Regions from separate parts of the Streptomyces sp. NPDC044044 genome, predicted to be linked through region 1. Evidence: riboswitches for the same ligand, from Rfam matches in the RefSeq annotation. Region 1 holds a riboswitch; each other region holds the start of a gene.
The links. A riboswitch is a leader RNA that binds a small molecule or an ion and turns the genes downstream of it on or off. The one in region 1 is predicted to bind cobalamin.
Positions count from the first base shown of each region.

Region 1 (4,898 bases):
ACCGGCCGGGGCGCCGCCCAGGACGTGCAGGCCGTCGCGGATCTGGACGTCCTTGATCTCACAGAGCCAGCCGTCGAGATGCATGATGAACTCGTCGAAGCCCTCGTCCTCGGGTCGGTCTTCGAGCCCCAGGTCGTGGTCGAGCTTGGCGGCCTGGATCAGGGTCCAGATCTGGGCGCGGATCGCCGGCAGCTTCGCCGGGTCCATCGAGGCGATCTGGGCGTGCTCGTCCAGGAGTTGTTCGAGGCGGGCGATGTCGCCGTAGCTGTCGGCACGGGCCATCGGCGGTACGAGATGGTCCACGAGGGTGGCGTGGACGCGCCGCTTGGCCTGCGTCCCCTCCCCCGGGTCGTTGACCAGGAACGGGTAGATCAGGGGCAGATCGCCCAGGGCCGCGTCGGGGCCGCAGGCGGCGGACAGGCCCGCGTTCTTGCCGGGCAGCCATTCGAGGTTGCCGTGCTTGCCCAGGTGGATCATCGCGTCGGCGCCGAAGCCGTTGTCGTCGGCGGATGCGGCGATCCAGCGGTAGGCGGCCAAGTAGTGGTGCGAGGGCGGCAGATCGGGGTCGTGGTAGATCGCGATCGGGTTCTCGCCGAAGCCGCGCGGCGGCTGGATGAGGATGAGCAGGTTGCCGCGGCGCAGGGCGGCCAGGACGATGTCGCCCTCCGGGTTGCTCGACCGGTCCACGAACATCTCGCCGGGGGCCGGGCCCCAGTGCTGCTCCACGGACTCGCGCAGCTCGGCGGGGAGCGTGGCGTACCAGCGGCGGTAGTCGGCCGCCGGGATGCGGACGGGGTTGCGGGCCAGCTGCTCCTCGGTGAGCCACTCCTGGTCGTGGCCGCCCGCCTCGATCAGGGCGTAGATCAGCTCGTCGCCGTCGCCGGAGGCCAGGCCGGGCACTTCCTCCGTACCGAAGTCGTAGCCCTCTTCGCGGAGTCGGCGCAGCAGGGCGACGGCGCTCGCGGGGGTGTCGAGGCCGACCGCGTTGCCGATCCGCGAGTGCTTGGTCGGGTAGGCGGACAGGACCAGCGCGATGCGCTTGTCGGCGGCCGGGATGTGGCGAAGACGCGCGTGCCGCACGGCGATGCCGGCCACGCGGGCCGCGCGCTCGGCGTCGGCCACGTACGCGGGCAGACCGTCCTCGTCGATCTCCTTGAAGGAGAACGGCACCGTGATCAGGCGGCCGTCGAACTCGGGGACCGCGATCTGGCTGGCGGCATCGAGCGGCGACACGCCCTCGTCATTGTCCTCCCAGTCGGTGCGCGAGCTGGTGAGGCACAGCGCCTGGAGGATGGGGACATCGAGGCCGCTGAGGGCTCCGGCGTCCCAGGACTCGTCGTCGCCGCCCGCCGACGCTTCGGCGGGCCGGGTGCCGCCCGCCGCGAGGACCGTGGTCACGATCGCGTCGGCGGCGCGCAGCTCGTCGATGAGTTCGGGCTCGGGGGTACGCAGCGAGGCGACGTACAGCGGCAGCGGGCGCGCTCCGGCGTCCTCGACCGCGCGGCACAGGCTCTCGACGAAGGCGGTGTTGCCGCTCATGTGGTGGGCGCGGTAGTAGAGCACCGCGACGGTCGGTCCCTCGACCTGACGGGCGGTGCGCTCCAGCGGGCCCCACGAGGGCGCGGGGGCGGGTGGTTCGAAGCCGTGGCCGGTGAGCAGGACGGTGTCCGAGAGGAACCGGGCCAGCTGCTCCAGGTTGTCGGGGCCGCCGTGGGCCAGGTAGGCGTGGGCCTCGGCGGCGATGCCGATGGGCACGGTCGACGCGGCCATCAGCTGGGCGTCGGGGGCCTGTTCGCCGGTGAGGACGACCACGGGGCGTCCGGTCGCCACGACTTGGTCGAGACCCTCCTGCCAGGCGCGCACGCCGCCGAGGAGGCGTACGACGACCAGATCGGCGCCGTCCAGGAGCTGCGGAAGGTCCTCGAGCGGGAGCCGTGAGGGGTTCGCGAAGCGGTAGTCGACCGGGCCGGCGGCGGCGCGGGCGCTGAGCAGGTCGGTGTCGGACGTCGACAGGAGCAGGATCATGCGGCGTCGGGCCTTCCTCGGGGTGTCCACGCCCCGGGTGGTGTCGATGGCGTCTCCCCTGCTCGAGCGGACGAGAGCTCGGGGAAGGGAGTTCCTGACTCACCCGGCATGCGCACCGGGTTCACAGTGGCGGGACCGCGCCGGAATCTCACCGGGCTTCCTCCCCTTGTCGCCGTCTGTGGCGACGACGGGCCGGCTGGCCCGTCACCAGGAATACTAAGGGCCGATCAACTACCGGGGGGCAGGCGGACCTGCTGCGATGGGTCGGTATGCTCGCCGCCATGCCCCCATCGGTCCCCTCGCCCGCGCTCTCGGGAGACGAGTCTGCCCGCGGCCGCGGTGACGCCTGCCCCGGGACGCTGCGCCTTCACCGGGCGGACGACGGGGCGCTGGCCCGCGTCCGCATCCCGGGCGGTGTGCTGAGCGCGGGGCAGGCCGACGTGCTGCGGGACGCGGCGGAGCGGCTGGGAGATGGGGAGTTGCATCTCACATCGCGCGGCAATGTGCAGTTGCGCGGGCTGCCCGCGGACTGCGGCGGTGAACTGGCTTACCTGCTGGGCGAATCGGGACTTTTGCCCTCCGAACGCCATGAGCGGGTACGCAATGTCGTGGCCTCACCGCTCGCGGGACTCGACGGCCGGGGCGAGGCGGACATCCGCCCGTGGCTTTCCGCCCTGGACGAGCTGCTGTGCGCCTGCGACCGGGCCGCCGACCTGTCCGGCCGGTTCCTTTTCGCCCTCGACGACGGCCGCGGGGACGTGGCGGCGCTCGGCGGCGACGTGACCCTGACGGCGCGGGGCGGGGACCAGGCGCTGCTGCGGATCGGCCCGGCGCACGACGCCGTCCTGATCGCGTCCGCGCAGGCGCCGCGGGCCGCGCTCATCGCGGCGCAGACCTTCCTGGAGCAGGCGCCCGACGCGAGCGCCTGGCGGGTGACCGATCTGCCCGGCGGCATCGCCCCGCTCATCGACGCGGTCCTGCACCGCCTGCGACAGGCCGGGCTCGGCGCCACCCTCACCACCGCGCCCCTCCCCCAGGATGCGGGCGGTCCCGCCCTCGGCGTCGTGTCCGGCCCGCACCGGACGGTCGCGCTCTCCCTCGGCCTGCCCCTGGGATCCGTCAGCGCCCCCCAGTGGCTGACCCTGACGGACACCGCCCGCCGTCACGGCAGCGGCGAGCTGCGGCTGACCCCTTGGCGCGGAGTCGTCCTGCCGGAAGTCGAGCGGACACGGGCCCCGCAACTCCTGGAGGAACTGGGGGCCAGCGGTCTCGTCACCGGACCCGAATCGCCCTGGACCGGAGTGGGGGCCTGCATCGGCAGGCCCGGCTGCGCCAAGGCTCTGGACGACGTACGCGCCACGGCGAAGGCCGCGTCGGGCCCCGTCGGGGCGCTGCCCATCTACTGGTCCGGGTGCGAACGCCGGTGCGGACATCCGCACGGGGAGTGGATCGACGTCGTCGCCACTCCCGACGGACATCAGATCTCCCGCGTACGCGGCGAGAAACGGGACACGCCGGCGACCGTCCCCGGCAGTCCGGGCGCACTCGCCGCCGCCGTGGCCGCGTACCGCCGCTGACCACACATGAACACATGATCAACCCAGCAACACCCGACTGTTCCCTGCCCTATCAAGAGAGCGAACGCACTGTGCACCAGTACGAGAAGGACGGACCGGCGATCTACCGCCAGTCCTTCGCCACGATCCGCGCGGAGGCGGATCTGTCGGGCCTGCCCGCCGACGTGAGCCAGGTCGCGGTCCGCATGATCCACGCCTGCGGCATGGTCGACCTCGTACGCGACCTCGCTTTCACCCCGGACGTGGTGGCCAGGGCCCGCGAGGCCCTGCGCGCGGGCGCCCCCATCCTGTGCGACGTGGCGATGGTCGCAAGCGGCGTCACCCGCAAGCGGCTGCCCGCCGACAATGACGTGGTGTGCACGCTGTCCGACCCGGCGGTGCCCGATCTGGCGGCCGAGCTCGGCACCACCCGCAGCGCCGCCGCCCTGGAACTGTGGCGCGATCGCATGGAAGGCGCGGTCATAGCCGTCGGCAACGCGCCCACCGCCCTGTTCCGCCTGCTCGAAATGATCGAGGAGGGCGCGCCGCGCCCCGCCGCCGTCATCGGTGTGCCCGTCGGCTTCGTCGGCGCCATGGAGTCCAAGGACGCCCTGGCCGCGCACCCGTCCGGCCTGGAACACATGATCGTGCGGGGCCGACGTGGCGGCAGCGCCATCGCGGCGGCCGCACTCAACGCGATCGCCAGCGAGGAAGAATGAGCGTGAGCGAGCAGAACACAGGCCGTCTTTACGGCGTCGGGCTCGGCCCCGGCGATCCGGCCCTCATGACCCTGCGGGCGGTCCAAGTCATCGCCGAGGCCGATGTCGTCGCCTATCACAGCGCCCGGCACGGACGTTCCATCGCGCGGTCCATCGCGGCCGAGCACCTGCGCGCCGACCACATCGAGGAGGCGCTGGTCTACCCCCTCACCACGGAGACCACCGACCACCCGGGCGGCTACCGGGGCGCGATGGAGGACTTCTACACCGAGGCGGCGGCCCGCCTCGCGGTGCACCTCGACGCCGGGCGCACGGTCGCCGTCCTGGCCGAGGGCGACCCGCTCTTCTACGGCTCGTACATGCACATGCACAAGCGGCTCGCCGACCGGTATCCCACCGAGGTGATCCCCGGTGTCACCTCCGTCAGCGCGGCGGCCGCCCGCCTCGGCACGCCGCTCGCCGAGGGCGAGGAGGTGCTGACCATCCTGCCCGGCACCCTGCCGGAGGAGGAGCTGACCGCGCGTCTGGCCGCCACGGACGCCGCGGTGGTGATGAAGCTGGGCCGCACCTTCCCCGCCGTGCGCCGCGCCTTCGAGGC
Region 1 is NZ_JBWKFG010000001.1:680,614-685,511, reverse strand. It holds gene cobN (cobaltochelatase subunit CobN) at 1-2,025, opposite strand, end outside; cobalamin riboswitch at 2,095-2,246, opposite strand; gene cobG (precorrin-3B synthase) at 2,295-3,602, shown strand; gene AC07AG_RS03235 (precorrin-8X methylmutase) at 3,674-4,300, shown strand; gene AC07AG_RS03230 (precorrin-2 C(20)-methyltransferase) at 4,297-4,898, shown strand, end outside.

Region 2 (4,898 bases), 510 kb from region 1:
TGCGCGCCATGACGACGTACACCTGCGCGGCTCCCGCACCGGAGATGAACTGCTTGACCCCGCTCAGGACGTAGTCGTCGCCGTCGCGAACGGCCCGGGTGCGCAGGGAACCGGCATCCGATCCGGCGCCCGGTTCCGTGAGGCAGTAGCTGCCGAGATCGTCCATGGAGCACAGGCGGGGCAGCCACCGCGCCCGTTGCTCCTGGTCGCCGTAGGTGTCGATCATCCAGGCGACCATGTTGTGGATGGAGAGGTAGCCCGCGATGGACGGGCAGCCGGAGGCGAGCGCCTCGAAGACGAGGACACCGTCGGCCCGGGTCAGACCGCTGCCGCCCGCGTCCTCCCGTACGTACACGCCGCCGAGCCCGAGCCCGGCCGCCTTGCGCAGTACGTCGAGGGGGAAGTGCTTGTCCTGGTCCCACTGCACGGCGCGGGGGGCCAGATGATCCTCGGCGAAGTCGAGCGTGGTCTCGACGAGGGCCTGCTGGTCCTGTGTGAGCGAGGTGGTGGTCATGGCGCTCATCCCATGGTGGGCAGGGTGAAGCTCGCGCCTTCCCTGGCCCCTGAGGGCCAGCGCGAGGTGACGGTCTTGGTGCGGGTGTAGAAGCGGATGGCGTCCGGGCCGTGCTGGTTGAGGTCGCCGAAGCCGGAGCGCTTCCAGCCCCCGAAGGTGTGGTAGGCGACGGGGACCGGAATGGGGACGTTGACGCCGACCATTCCGGTGTCGACCCGGCGGGTGAAGTCGCGGGCGGTGTCGCCGTCCCTGGTGAAGATCGCGACCCCGTTTCCGTACGGGTGCTCGCTGGGCAGGCGCAGGGCCTGCTCGTAGTCGGCGGCCCGTACGACGCACAGGACGGGGCCGAAGATCTCCTCGCGGTAGACCCGCATCCGGGGACTTACCCGGTCGAAGAGCGACGCGCCCGCGAAGAAGCCGTTCTCGTGGTCCGCCAGGGTGAATTGCCGCCCGTCGACGACGAGTTCGGCGCCTTCGTTGACGCCGATGTCCACGTAGCGACGGACCCGGTCGAGTGCGTCCCTGCTCACCAGCGGGCCGAAGTCGGCTTCGGGGTCGTCGCTGCGGCCGATGCGGAGCGTGCCGATGCGTTCCTTGAGCGCGGCGACCAGCCGGTCGGCGGTCTCCGCGCCGACCGGCACGGCCACCGAGATGGCCATGCAGCGTTCGCCCGCCGAGCCGTATCCGGCGCCGATGAGCGCGTCGACGGCCTGGTCGAGGTCGGCGTCCGGCATGACGATCATGTGGTTCTTGGCACCGCCGAAGCACTGGGCGCGCTTTCCGTGCGCGGCGGCGGTGGCGTAGATGTGCGCGGCGATCGGTGTGGAGCCGACGAAGCCGAGCGCGCCGACCCGGGGGTCCTCCAGGAGGGTGTCGACTGCCTCCTTGCCGCCGTTGACGACGTTCAGGACACCGGGCGGCAGACCGGCCTCAAGGAACAGTTCGGCAAGGCGCAGGGGCACGGACGGGTCGCGTTCGGACGGCTTCAGGATGAACGCGTTGCCGCAGGCGAGAGCGGGCGCGGCCTTCCACAGCGGGATCATCGCGGGGAAGTTGAACGGGGTGATGCCTGCGACCACGCCGATCGGGGAACGCAGCGAGTGCACGTCGATCCCGGTGCCCGCGTTGTCAGTGAACTCGCCCTTGAGCAGATGGGGGATCCCCGCGGCGAACTCCACTACTTCCAGGCCGCGTTGGAGGTCGCCGTGCGCGTCGGCCACGGTCTTGCCGTGCTCGGCGGACAGCATCCGGGCCAGGGAGTCGCGTTCCGCATCGACGAGCTGGAGGAAGCGCAGCAGGACGCGGGCGCGCCGCTGCGGGTTCCAACTGCCCCACTCCCGCTGGGCGGTGACCGCGTCGGCGATCGCCGTCTCGGTGTCGGCGCGGCCCGCGAGCGGTACGCGGGCCTGGACGGTGCCGGTGTTGGGGTCGTACACGTCGCCGAAGAGGCCCGACGTGCCGGCGGTGTGCTTGCCGCCGATGAAGTGGGTGAGTTCACGGACCATGGGTGCCTGCTCTCGTCAGGTGAGATCCGGGGACGGCACGGCGAGCCGCCGGCGGGGCGCACGGGTGGGTGCGCTGCCGGTGCGAGCCGCGGGACAGCGGACGTCGGGACCGTCAGGCGTGGATCGGGACCGCCCGGGGCCGCGAAGTCCTATGAGCGCGTGCCGAGTCGAGTGCGCTCCGCCGGATCACCAGGGTCGTGGGTACGGACCGGTGCCATGCGTGTCTGCTCCATCCTCGTGGACAACACGGAACATTCCGCGGCCGGTATCCTGACTCCCGGATCTGCGCGCGCCGCCCGCCTTCCCGGCAGACCTCGCCAGTGGCGTGTGGATGACAGCACACTCCCCGGTCACAGTGGCGGGACCGTGCCGGATTCACACCGGCTTCCCTGCACCGCGGACCTTGTGCCACGAACATATAGTTGGACGTCCTAGTAAGTCCACCCCCCTAGGCTCACCCACTCGGCCCGCCCCTCGGCACGGCAATCGGTGCGGCCCTCAGCGCGGCCCACCCTTCAGTCGACGCGCGCCGACTCCCCGGCCACGGGGTAGGGCACGAAGGTGCTGCTGTTCTCGTCGATCGCGAGGCGCCGGTCCAGCGGGGGAACCGCCCGCTGGGGGCAGTCGGTGCGCTCGCACAGGCGGCAGCCCATGCCGATGGGCACGGCGGACGAGGCGCTGTCGAGGTCGAGGCCGTCGGAGTAGACGAGCCGTGCGGCGTGCCGGATCTCGCAGCCGAGGCCGATGGCGAACGTCTTGCCGGGCTCGCCCCAGCCGCCGCGGTGCCGGGTGACCGCACGTGCGGTCCACAGGAAACGCTGGCCGTCCGGCATGGAGGCGACCTGGACGTGGATGCGGCCCGGCGCGGCGAACGCCTCGTACACGTTCCACAGCGGGCAGGTGCCGCCCGCGCGGGAGAAGTGGAACGCGGTGGCGGACTGACGCTTCGACATGTTGCCCGCCCGGTCGACCCGGACGAAGGAGAAGGGCACGCCGCGCAGCCGGGAGCGCTGCAGGGTGCTGAGCCGGTGGCAGATCGTCTCGTAGCCGAGGCCGAAGTGGTCGGTCAGCCGCTCGATGTCGTAGCGGAAATCCTCCGCGGCCGCGTGGAAGCGGCGGTAGGGCAGGATCAGCGCGGCCGCGAAGTAGTTGGCGATCCCGATGCGGGCAAGCGGCCAGGCCGCGGTCTCCTGGCCGAAGTCCTCCGATGCGAGGGCGGAGACCTCGTCCGCGTACTCCAGGAGCGCGAGCTGGGTGGCCATCCGGAACGCCTGCTGGCCGGGGCGCAGCCGGTTGGAGAGGTGCAGAACCCGGGCCGTCGGGTCGTAGTGGTGCAGAAGTCGGTCGGCGTCCGCGGCCAGGCGCACCCCATGGCGCTCGGCGAGGCGCGCGGACAGGGCGCGCACGACCTCGCCGGGGCGCACACCGATCTCGGCGGCGAACTGTTCGGCGGCGAGATCGATGTCGTGCAGGTAGTTCTGGCGCCGGTAGAAGAACTCGCGGATCTCCTCGTGCGCGGAACGGGGCTGTGCCGCCGCTGCCGGACCGCGCCCCTCCGCGGCCTCGGAGAGCTGTTCGGTCAGGTGCTGGTTCCGGCGGCCGAGGTCCACCAGGACCGTCGCCACGGCGGGCATGCGCGATGCCAGGTCCGAGAGGTCGGACGCGGACACCCGGCCCGCCGAGACCTCTCCGGTGAGGGCGTCCCGCAGGTCGGCCACCAGACGGCTGGTGTCACGCGCGGAGAAGAAGCCCGGGTCGACGCCGAACGCCTCCGTGAGCCGCAGCAGCACGGGCACGGTCAGCGGCCGGGAGTCGTGTTCCATCTGGTTCAGATAGCTCGGCGAGATGGCCAGGGCACGAGCCAGGTCGGCCTGGCTCATGCGGCGCTCCTCCCGCAGCCGTCGCAGCCGCGCTCCCGCGTACGTCTTGCTCACCCGTGGCTCCTGCCCGTCCGGTCACGATCGTCGGCACTGCCCGTGATGGTAGCCACGCGGACGAGGTCTGCGGGCTTAACAAGATTGGCAGAACGGCGGAGAAAGATGCGCAGAACTTGGCATCTTTCCCTGCTTGATGGCACTGAGTGCCGGTGTCAGAGTCGTACCGCGGCCCGCCGGACTCCGTCGGGCGGATCGGAAACGGGTACGACTCAATGCCCTGACGTCGGTGATCCCGACCCTTCCGCCCGGCTCGGCGACATTGCTCGGATTGCTCAGCACGGAGCCGACGGGCCGCACCCGGGATCTTCCCGGCACTGAGTGCCAGAGCTTCGCACAGTTCACGAGTTCCCCAGTTCACCAGTTCACCAGTTCACGATTCCCCCAGTTCACGAGTTCCCAGGAGACGGTCATGGCACAGGCAGGGACGACGACGGCAACGGCCCAGGAGCTTGCTCAGCGGTGGGCGACCGACGCCCGCTGGAACGGGATCGAGCGCACCTACACCGCCGATGACGTGGTCAGGCTCTCCGGCAGCGTCCGCGAGGAGCACACCCTCGCCCGGCGCGGCGCCGAGCGGTTGTGGCGCCAGCTGCACGAGCAGGACTACATCCACGCGCTCGGCGCGCTGACCGGCGGCCAGGCGGTCCAGCAGGTCAAGGCCGGTCTGCAGGCGATCTACCTGTCCGGCTGGCAGGTGGCCGCCGACGCCAACCAGGCCGGACACACCTACCCCGATCAGTCGCTCTACCCGGCCAACTCGGTGCCGCAGGTGGTCCGTCGGATCAACAACGCGCTGCTGCGCGCCGACCAGATCGCCACCGCCGAGGGCGGCGAGGACACCACCGACTGGCTCGCGCCGATCGTCGCCGACGCCGAGGCGGGCTTCGGCGGACCCCTTAACGCCTTCGAGCTGACCAAGGCGATGATCGCCGCGGGCGCCGC
Region 2 is NZ_JBWKFG010000001.1:175,532-180,429, reverse strand. It holds gene AC07AG_RS00805 (acyl-CoA dehydrogenase family protein) at 1-514, opposite strand, end outside; gene AC07AG_RS00800 (CoA-acylating methylmalonate-semialdehyde dehydrogenase) at 520-2,019, opposite strand; cobalamin riboswitch at 2,263-2,433, opposite strand; gene AC07AG_RS00795 (short-chain fatty acyl-CoA regulator family protein) at 2,535-3,953, opposite strand; gene aceA (isocitrate lyase) at 4,366-4,898, shown strand, end outside.
Region 2: it holds a riboswitch for cobalamin, as region 1 does, so the genes downstream of both, AC07AG_RS00800 (CoA-acylating methylmalonate-semialdehyde dehydrogenase) here and cobN (cobaltochelatase subunit CobN) in region 1, are expected to answer to the same signal.

Region 3 (4,898 bases), on a different contig from region 1:
TGAGCTGCAGGCCGACGCCGATGACGTTCTCGGGCTTCACGTCGTAGCCGTACTTGGGGTCGGACAGGACCATCCGGACCAGGTCCTCGCTGGCCGCGCTGACGACGTAGACCTCGATGCCGTGCGCCCGCAGCGACTTGTAGAGCTCCTGCATGCCGGTGAAGAACTCGGGGGTCTTGACCTCGGTCTTCGTCAGCTTCCCGTCCTCGTAGTACTCGGCCGGGATGGGCTTGTCGTGGGCCAGGAGCTCGTCGACGTACCCCTTGAGCTGCTTCAGCGTGAAACCGGAGAAGATCTGCGCGGCCCACGGGTAGCAGACCTGGTCGTCGACCTCGCAGAGCCGGTTGTAGTAGCTGTAGAGGCTCTCCTTGTGCTTCGCCGTGTCCTTGAAGGGAATGATCTTCAGCGACGGGTCCATCGACTTGCGGGTCAGCACCCCCTTCATCTCCAGGAAGGGCAGGAGGGACTCCTCCAGGTCGTTGCGGTAGGTCGTGTTGTCCGCGTCGAAGACGGCGTACGCGCCCTTGTCCTCGTTCTTCGCGATGACCTTGCCCAGCTTCTTCGCGACCGGCTCGGGCCAGTGCGCCAGCTCGGTCGCGGTCTTCGCCGAGGATTTCGCGGTCCTGGCGGAGGCGTCCGCCGCCGTGGCGTCCGTGCCGGGCCACAGCGCCGTCCCCGCGAGGACGGCCGCGGTGAGCGCGCCCGCCGTGCCGAGTACGGCCAGCTTGCCCATTGCCTTTACTGCCATGATTTCGTGCCCCCTGAGAGCGGTCTGCGCCCCGTCCGGAGCGGCGGGTCATCGTATGAGGTCGGGCGGCGGATTCCCATGATCGACATCACCGGACGCGGCGGGCATGGGACGCGCGCCCGCGGGTAGTCGCATCGGACGCCCGTCAGGCGTACGGGCCTGCTCCCGAGTCGCGCCCATCGCATACTGGAAGGCATGGAGACCGCCTCCCGGGAGTTCGTGCGGGCCGCTCCGCGGCTCGACGGCATGGTGGTGTCCGCCGTCGGCTACCGCACGGCGGGGGAGCACCCCGGATTCCACCGCGGCCTGCCGTCCCCGTATCTGACGCTGATCTTCTCCCTGGACGGCCCCGTCGTGACCGGCGAGAGCCCCGAGCAGGCGGGCGGCCCCGACGCGTCCCGCACCGACATCGTCGTCGGCGGCCTGCACCAGTCCCCGGCGTACGTGGTGCGGCCCGAGCACGAGGCGGGCATCCAGCTCGCCGTGCACCCGCTCGCCGCCCGCGCACTGTTCGGCGTACCGGCGGCGGAACTGGCCGACGACCTGGTGACGTCCGGCGCCGACGTGATGGGGCGCCGCGCCGCCGACGTACGGGAGCTGCTGTGCGAGCAGGGCGGCTGGGAGGAGCGATTCGCCTCCCTGTCCGCCTACTTGAGGCAGCGCGTGGCCGCACAGGACACCGCAGGATCCGTACGCCCCGAGGTCGCGGAGGCCTGGGCCTGGCTGGCCCGGCACCAGGGCGTGGGCACCCTGCGCGGTCTGTCCCGGCATGTCGCGCTCAGCGAACGCCGCCTCACCACGCTCTTTCGCGCGGAGACGGGCCTGAGCCCCAAGCAGGCGGGCCGCCTGATGCGCTTCCAGCGCGCACGCGGCGCCGTCGCACGCTCCGTGGCCGCTGGAGCCGCCCCCGATCTGGCCCGCGTCGCCGCCGACTGCGGCTATTACGACCACTCCCACCTGGTGCGGGACTTCCGGCAGTACACCGGGGTGAGCCCCAGCGGCTGGCTGGCCGAAGAGTGCCGGAATATCCAAGCCGGGAGCTATGGCGTGGGCGAAGAGTAGGACCCATGAACACCACCGAGAAGCAGCAGCCCCCGTCCACCTCCGCCGGGCGCGCCCCCGCCGTCTGGCCCACGCTCCAGGCCCACGACGCCCCCGCCCTGATCGACTTCCTGGTCGGCACGGTCGGCTTCCTGCGCACCGCCGTCTACGAGGACGGCGACCGCGTGGCCCACGCCGAGCTCGACTGGCCCGAGGGCGGTGCGATCATGCTCGGCTCGTACGACGAGAAGTCCGAGGCCTGGTGCCTGAAGCCGGGCACCTTCGGCGCGTACGTCGTCACCGACCGCGTGGACGACCTCTACCAGCGGCTCAGCGCCGCGGGCGTCGAGATCATCCGTGAGATCGAGGACCAGCCGTACGGCAGCAGGGAGTTCGCGATCGCCGACCCCGAGGGCAACAAGTGGTCCTTCGGCACGTACCGCGGGGCGCCGAGGCCCGACAAATCGGCCTGACCTCGCGTGATAGCTTGCGGACGCCAGTCAACCCACACCAGGGCCAGGGAATCCGGTGCGAATCCGGAACTGACGCGCAGCGGTGAGGGGGAACGGGCGGGGCCACGGCCACTGGGCGTCCACGGACGCCTGGGAAGGCGCCCCGCCCGGCCGATCCCCGAGTCCGAAGACCTGCTGGCACCTTCGCCCGCGCACCGAGCGGCGGAGGTGACGAAGCAGGCCAGGCTCCGCGTATGAGCCGTGAGACTCAAGGGATCGTGTGTCCTCCACAGCCCGTCGTGTACGTATATCCGGCATTCTCGCCGCAGCCCTGACCGTCACCCTGAGCGCCTGCGGCTCGTCGGGCGGCTCATCGGGCCCCTCGGGAAAGAAGGCCGAGGGGTACCCGGTCACCCTCACCTCCTGCGGCAAGAAGGCGGAGATCAAGGCCCCGCCGCGGCGGGCGGTCTCCCTCGACCAGGGCTCCACCGAGATCCTGCTCTCACTCGGCCTCGCCGACCGCATGGCCGGCACCGGCACCTGGACGGACCCGGTCCTCAAGGGCCTGGAGAAGGACAACGCCAAGGTCGAGCGGCTCGCCGACAGCTACCCCTCCTTCGAGAAGGTCCTCGCCGAGGAACCGGACTTCGTCACCGCGTCCTTCCTGGCGACGGTCAGCAAGGGCGGCGTCGCCGACCGCGCCAAGTTCGCCGAACTCGGCGTACCCGCCTATGTCTCGCCCTCCGACTGCGCGGGCAAGGACAACAGCGGCGACGGCGACGGCCGCCGCGACAAGACGCTGACCATGGACACCGTGTACGGCGAGATACGCGACCTGGCCAAGGCCTTCGGCGTCGAGAAGCGCGGCGAACGCCTGATCACGGAGCTCAAGGGCCGGGTGGCGAAGGCCACGAAGACCGTCAAGAAGGCTGACGCGTCCGGCACGTCGCTCCTCTACTGGTTCGCCAACTCCGACGCCCCCTACATGGCGGGCTGCTGCGGTGCGCCGGGCATCATCACCCGCGAACTGGGCGTGAAGAACGTCTTCGACGACACCCGCGAGGAGTGGCCCCAGATCAACTGGGAGACGGTGGCCGACCGCGACCCGGACGTCCTGGTCATCGGCGACCTCACACGCAAGTCGCAGACGGCCGAGAGCGCGAAGAAGAAGATCGAGTTCCTGGAGTCCAACCCGGTCACCAAGAACCTGACCGCCGTGAAGAAGAAGCGGTACGTGCTCCTGAGCGGCCAGGCCATGAACCCGACGATCCGCACGGTGGACGGCGTGGAGCAAGTCGCCGACGCCTTGCGCGAGTTCGGGCTCGCCAAGTGACGCGAGCCCTCACGGGCGGCATACGGCAGACCCTGCTCTGGACGGTGGGCGTCGCCGTCCTCGCCCTGTCCGTGGCGGTGGCCGTCACCATCGGCCCCGCGGACATCTCCGTACCGGACGTGTGGTCGGCGGTGGCGGCGCACCTCGGCTGGGGAGAGGCCACGCTCACGCCCATCCGGGACGGCATCGTCTGGAACCTGCGCATGCCGCGCACGCTCCTCGCGGCGGTCTGCGGCGCGGGCCTCGCGGTCTGCGGAACGGTCCTCCAGTCCCTGCTGCGCAACCCGCTCGCCGACCCCTTCGTGCTCGGTGTCTCCTCGGGGGCCTCCACGGGCGCGGTCGTGATCGTCGTCCTGGGGGTCGGCGGGGGAGTGGTGTCGGTCTCGGCGGGCGCCTTCGTGGGAGCCGTCCTCTCCTTCGCCCTGGTCCTGCTGCTCAGCCACACCCTGGGCGGGAGCGTCGACCGCGTGGTCCTTTCCGGGGTGGCGGCGATGCAGCTCTTCTCCGCGCTCACCTCGTTCGTGATCCTCACGGCGGGCGACGCGGAGACTACGCGGGGTGTCCTGTTCTGGCTGCTCGGCTCGTTGAGCGGGGTGGGCTGGACGGACGTGTGGATGTGCGGGGCGGTGCTCTTCGTGGCCCTCGCGATCTGCCTGGCGCACGCCCGCACCCTGGACGCGTTCGTGTTCGGCCAGGACGCGGCGGCGACGCTGGGCGTCCATGTCGCCCGCACCCGGCTGATCCTGCTCTCCGTCACCGCCCTGCTCACGGCGGCCCTGGTCAGCAGCGCGGGCGCCATCGGCTTCGTGGGCCTGGTCCTGCCGCACGCGGCCCGCGCCCTGGTCGGCCCCGGGCACGCGAGGCTGCTCCCGGTCACGGCGCTCGCGGGCGCGGTGTTCCTGGTGTGGGTGGACACGCTGGCCCGCACGGTCCTCGACCCGCAGGAGGTGCCGGTGGGCGTGGTGACGTCCCTGATCGGCGTCCCGGCGTTCGTCCTGGTCCTCTACCGCACCCGGAGGACGACATGACGTCACGCCCGGACGGCACGCCCCGACCCGTCGAACCCGGCCTGCGCGCCGACCGGGTGGCCAGAGAGGCCGGCGGCCGGCTCATCGTCGACGGAGTGACCCTGGCCCCGCCCCCCGGAGCCACGGTCGGCCTCCTCGGCCCGAACGGCTCGGGCAAGTCCACGCTCCTGCGCATCCTGGCGGGCGTCCTGGCCCCGGCATCGGGAGTGGTCACCCTGGACGGCCGACTGCTGCGGGACGTGGGCCGCCGCACGGTGGCACGCCGGGTGGCGGTGGTGGACCAGGACGCCACCACG
Region 3 is NZ_JBWKFG010000017.1:90,751-95,648, forward strand. It holds gene AC07AG_RS41795 (HAD family hydrolase) at 1-748, opposite strand, end outside; gene AC07AG_RS41800 (AraC family transcriptional regulator) at 944-1,810, shown strand; gene AC07AG_RS41805 (VOC family protein) at 1,816-2,262, shown strand; cobalamin riboswitch at 2,270-2,455, shown strand; gene AC07AG_RS41810 (ABC transporter substrate-binding protein) at 2,522-3,574, shown strand; gene AC07AG_RS41815 (FecCD family ABC transporter permease) at 3,571-4,602, shown strand; gene AC07AG_RS41820 (ABC transporter ATP-binding protein) at 4,599-4,898, shown strand, end outside.
Region 3: it holds a riboswitch for cobalamin, as region 1 does, so the genes downstream of both, AC07AG_RS41810 (ABC transporter substrate-binding protein) here and cobN (cobaltochelatase subunit CobN) in region 1, are expected to answer to the same signal.

Region 4 (4,898 bases), on a different contig from region 1:
GCGTCTGCTGAGTTTCCGAGCAGACGCGACTGCGGCTTTTTCGTGGTTGCTCGCGCCGTTCCCCGCGACCCTGACGGGACGCTACTTGGCGCCCTCCGCCAGCTTCAGCGCGTACTCGGGCCACCAGGCCCCCGCCTTGGGGCCACCCCGACACGTGCCGTCGGACTCACCGGGCCGCTTGACCCAGAGGTAGGCGTCGACGAGCGGGTCACCGGTCTTGGTGGTGGGCGCCTCGCCCAGCGCGCGGCCCGGCGGGTTGCACCAGGTGTCCTTGCCCTTGGTGTACGCGCCGTTGCCGTTGCGCGCGGTGTCGATGACGAACGGCTTGTTGCCGATCTTCGCCGACAGCTTCTTGCCGAACTCCGTGCTGGCCTCGGTCGTCTGGAAGTTCGAGACGTTCACCGAGAAGCCGTCGGCCTGCTCGACGCCCGACCACTTCAGGGGCTCCCAGAGCGAGTCGGGGTTCTTCCAGCCCGCGTTGCCCGCGTCCAGGTACACCTTGGTGTTCTTCAGGGACTTGAGCTTCTCGATGGCGCCCTTGAGGAGGTCGTACCGCTCCTCGTGAAACTCCTCCGGCGTGCAGTTGTCGACCATGTGGAGCACCGCGTCCGGCTCCAGGATGACCGTGGCGTTGCGGTCACCGATGCCCTTCGCCACCTGGTCGATGAAGGTGCGGTAGGCGTTGCCGTCGGCCGCGCCGCCGCCCGAGTACTGGCCGCAGTCGCGGTGCGGGATGTTGTAGAGGACCAACAGGGCGTCCCGGTCGGCCTTCTGCGCGGCCTCGGTGAAGCCGCGCGCCTGGTCCTCCGCGTTCTCCGGGATGATCCACTCCGCGACGGGCTGTTCGGCGATCTTGCGGATCAGCTCGGCGTCGTCCTTCTTGCCGTCCTTCTCGTACGTGGCGACCTGCTTGGCCGCGTTCCCGTCCGGGTTGACCCAGTACGGGTCGGTGCCCTTCGGCTGTTGCTCGACCGGGTTCCCCGACGACTCCTCGTTGCCCGAACCGTCATCGGAGGAGCACCCCGACAGCAGCAGCGCAGCCCCCGCAAACGCCGCCACAGCCTTCACCCCCCGGGCCGCGATCCGATGACCGCGGCCGTGGCCTTTGTGGTACATCCACTCCCCCTTGGGTGCACTGTCCGATTCTCAATCCTGACATACGCACTCCCGGCTCACGAGGCCCGCCCGTCCGCTGCGGAGAGCTGTTGGATACCTGTTACAGCCCCGCGCCCGGGGGTAGGCGCAGTGCGCGGGGTGGCGCTCATGGGGAGGAGATCATGCGGGATCACGCCTCTGAACTACGGCTGGCCGAAGTCCTGGTGGAGACCACCAACACGCTGGACGACGACTTCGACCCGGAGCGCTACCTGAGCCGGGTGGCAGGACACTGCGTGGAGCTGCTCGACGCCACCGCCGCCGGAGTCATCTTCGACGGCAACGGCACGCCGGGGGTGGCCGCCGGAGGGCATCCCCGGGACCTGGCGCTCGACCTGCTCGGGGCCCAACAGGGCGGTGGGCCCTGCGTGGAGAGCCTCGGCACGGGCGTCGCGGTGCCGCCCGTGCGGCTCACGGCGGACGAACCCGCCGACCGCTGGCCGGAGTTCACGGCGCTGGCCCGCCGCCGCGGCATCGGGATGACCTACGCGGTTCCGCTGCGGCAGCGCGAGACGCTGCTCGGCGCGCTGAACATCTTCGTGCCGGAGAACCCCCGGACCCGCCACGCCGAGGGGGAGTTGCGTCTGGCGCAGGCGATCGCCGACGCCGCCGCGGTCGGTCTGCACAATCACCGCGCCTACACGGCGTACCGGGTCCTCGCCACACAGCTCCAGGGCGCCCTGACCAGCCGTATACGCATTGAACAGGCCAAGGGCATACTCGCCGAACGCTGGCACACGGGCGTCGACGAGGCCTTCGACGCCCTGCGGCGGTACGCGCGCAGAGAACGGCTGGTCATGGAGGTGGTGGCCACCGAGGTGATCAAGGGATCGCTCGACGACACCGCGCTGCGCGGCAGTTGGTCCGAACCTTCCTGACGGCCGTCCCGAGAACCAACATCACCTGCGATGATCACAGAGAGGAAGCGGATCACGACTTGGCGTCAATCCACCCCTAGGCTGCAGCGCTCATCCGTTCTAGAGTCGTCACAACGGCCCAAGCCCCCGGCCTGATCGTCCATCCCGCACATGCGGGGTTGGCCACCGAACCTCCCGCGCCGGCGCCGGGTTACTCCCGCAGCTCGTGCGCGCGCGGTCGAGGACCAGCCCGGTCGACGGCTCCGGGGGGAGCGGGCCGCCGACCGGGCCGGGTTGTCCTGATACAGGTTCCATTGACAGCATCCATGACCAACTGGGACTCTCCGGGCGACAAGTCCATACATCGAGGCGATGGTTGACAGGAACCCGGTGCGATTCCGGGGCGGGCCCGCCACTGTGACCGGACGCCCGCCTGGCGTGCGGAAGTCAGGAACTGAGCCGTCGTACTCCTGCTTCGGGGCGTGGAAACCCCAGAGGAGGCCTTCGACATGTCACTGCACACCGCGGCATCGGGCACCGAGAGCACGGCGGTCCAGGCCGCCACGGTCCACACCCGCGACTGGCTCATCGCATCGGCCGCGGTCCTCATCGCGCTGATCGCGCTCTACGCGGTCTTCTTCGACAACGGCTCGCTGATCTCCGCGACCGGCAGCTACCTCCACGAGTTCGCCCACGACGGCAGGCACCTCTTCGGTGCCCCGTGCCACTGACCGGGGACGGACACGGCGCCATGCCAACCCCTGCGTCCTCTCCCCCGTCCTCATCCGTCCTGCCCCTGCTCGGCCGGGGTCTGGTGGCGGGAGGCGCGGCGGGCCTCGCGGCCGGTCTCTTCTCCCTGCTCCTCGCCGAGCCGCTGATGGACCGGGCGATCCGCGCCGAGGAGAAGCGCGCGGCGGCCGAGGAACACGCGCACGGCGCCGCTCAGGCCGCACAGCACCACGAGGAGCTGTTCACGCGCTCCACCCAGCACGCGGGGCTCGTGCTCTCCGCGGTCGTCGCCGGTCTGGCCATCGGCGTCCTCTTCGCCGTTGCGTACGCCCTGGTGCACCGCCGCGACCCGCACGCGGCCCCGTGGCCGCGGGCCCTCGCCTTCGCGGGAGCCGCGTTCCTCGCCGTCTCCCTGCTGCCCGGTCTGCGCTACCCGGCGAACCCGCCGGGCGTCGGCGACTCGGGCACGGTCGGCGAGCGCCAGGCGCTGTGGCTGGCCTCCCTCGCGATCGGCGTCCTCGGCATGTTCCTGGCCCGGCAGGTGTACGTACGCCTGGCGGCCAGATCCGTACCGGTGCGGCAGATCGCGGCGGCCCTCACGACGGTCGCCGTCCTCGCCGCGCTCTTCCTGCTCCCGGACAACCCCGACCCGGTCCCGGTGGACGCGACGCTCCTGTGGGACTTCCGCGTCCTCTCGGTCGCCTCGCACGCCCTGTTGTGGGCCGTGTTCGCGGCCGTCTTCGGAGGCCTTGGCCTGCGGGCCGTCCGGGAAGGGGCCGCCAGGGGTGCCACCGTGGGCGCGAGCGCGGCGGGAGTGCCCTCGCGCCCCGGCGCCACCCCTACGGCCCCACCCCGGTGAGGTAGGCGGACACCACCACGTTCGCGGAGTACGTCTTGCTCGCCCGGTCGAACGTGCCGCCGCACGTGATCAGGCGGAGTTCGGCGCGGCCCTCCTCGTGGGGGCCGTACGCCTTCTTCGCGTCGAAGCGGTCCCGGCTGAGGACCTGGACGTCGTCCACGGTGAACTCCGCGACCGAGCCGTCGTCGCGGGCCACCCGGATCTTCTCGCCCGGCCGCATGGCGCTGAGGTCGTAGAAGACCGCGGGGCGCGTCTCGGTGTCGACGTGGCCCACGAACAGGGAGGTGCCCGCGGCGCCGGGGCGCGTGCCGCCGCCGTACCAGCCGACGGAGCCCGCCTCCTCGAACGGCGGCGGATCGATGGCGCCGTCCTGGTCGAGCCCGCGGACGACCACGGGTGCCCGCACCTTCAGCGAGGGGACATCCACGCGCTGCGGCCTGGCGGCGCCCAACGGCTTGTGCGCGTCCGGGAGTTCGACACCGAACGGCCGGCCCACCGCGGCGACGTCACCGGTCGTGGGCTCCGAGACACCGCCGCGTACGTCGGTGATCTCGCTGCCCCACAGCCAGAGCCCCACGAGCAGCAGCGCCCAGGCGACCCCGGTGAGGAATCGCCCGTGCCCGGCCGGCTGCCCCGCCGGCTTCTCATGGCCCGACACGTCGGCCGCCACCCGTCACTCGGAGCGACGCCGGCGGACGGTGCGGAACGCCACGGCCACGGCCGCCACCCCGGCGAGCACCAGGCCGATGACCGCGTGCCGGGTGCCGGGCCCCGCCTCCTGGGCGTGCGCGGCAAGCTGCGCGGTGCCGCCGCCGCCCGCGCGGACCGGCGAGACGGGCTCCTGCTGGTGCCGGCCGACCTGCACGGTGCCCACGCCCTGGTGGGGGTGGCCGTCGCAGATGACGGTCACGTCGTACGAACCCTCGACGCCGTCCCGGATCGTGGCGGAGCCGTTCAGCGAGTACTTGTCGCCGTCCCTGCCGGTGAGCTTCGCGTCCCCCGTGAACGCGCCGGACCCGGCGGACCCGGTCGTCCCGTCACAGCCCGAGACGCTGATCTCCACCTTGGCCCCGGGGTCCGCGCTGGACGGGGTGACCGTGGCATGCACTTTGCCCTCGTCATGGGCGAGCGCGGGCGTGGTGACGACGACGGGGAGCGCGGCGAGGACAGCCGCCCCGGCTATGCCACGCAGGGTGAGTGTTCCTCTACGCATCGTGAACCTCCTGTTTCGAGGTTCACGCGCGCCGCCGTCCCACGCCTCCCGTGTGCGGCAAACGGGTGGCGCGCGCGTCAGACCC
Region 4 is NZ_JBWKFG010000004.1:654,272-659,169, forward strand. It holds gene AC07AG_RS18540 (glycoside hydrolase family 6 protein) at 82-1,116, opposite strand; gene AC07AG_RS18545 (ANTAR domain-containing protein) at 1,278-2,033, shown strand; cobalamin riboswitch at 2,369-2,490, shown strand; gene AC07AG_RS18550 (CbtB domain-containing protein) at 2,522-2,743, shown strand; gene AC07AG_RS18555 (CbtA family protein) at 2,764-3,600, shown strand; gene AC07AG_RS18560 (class F sortase) at 3,581-4,258, opposite strand; gene AC07AG_RS18565 (hypothetical protein) at 4,274-4,813, opposite strand; gene AC07AG_RS18570 (HAD-IIA family hydrolase) at 4,891-4,898, opposite strand, start outside.
Region 4: it holds a riboswitch for cobalamin, as region 1 does, so the genes downstream of both, AC07AG_RS18550 (CbtB domain-containing protein) here and cobN (cobaltochelatase subunit CobN) in region 1, are expected to answer to the same signal.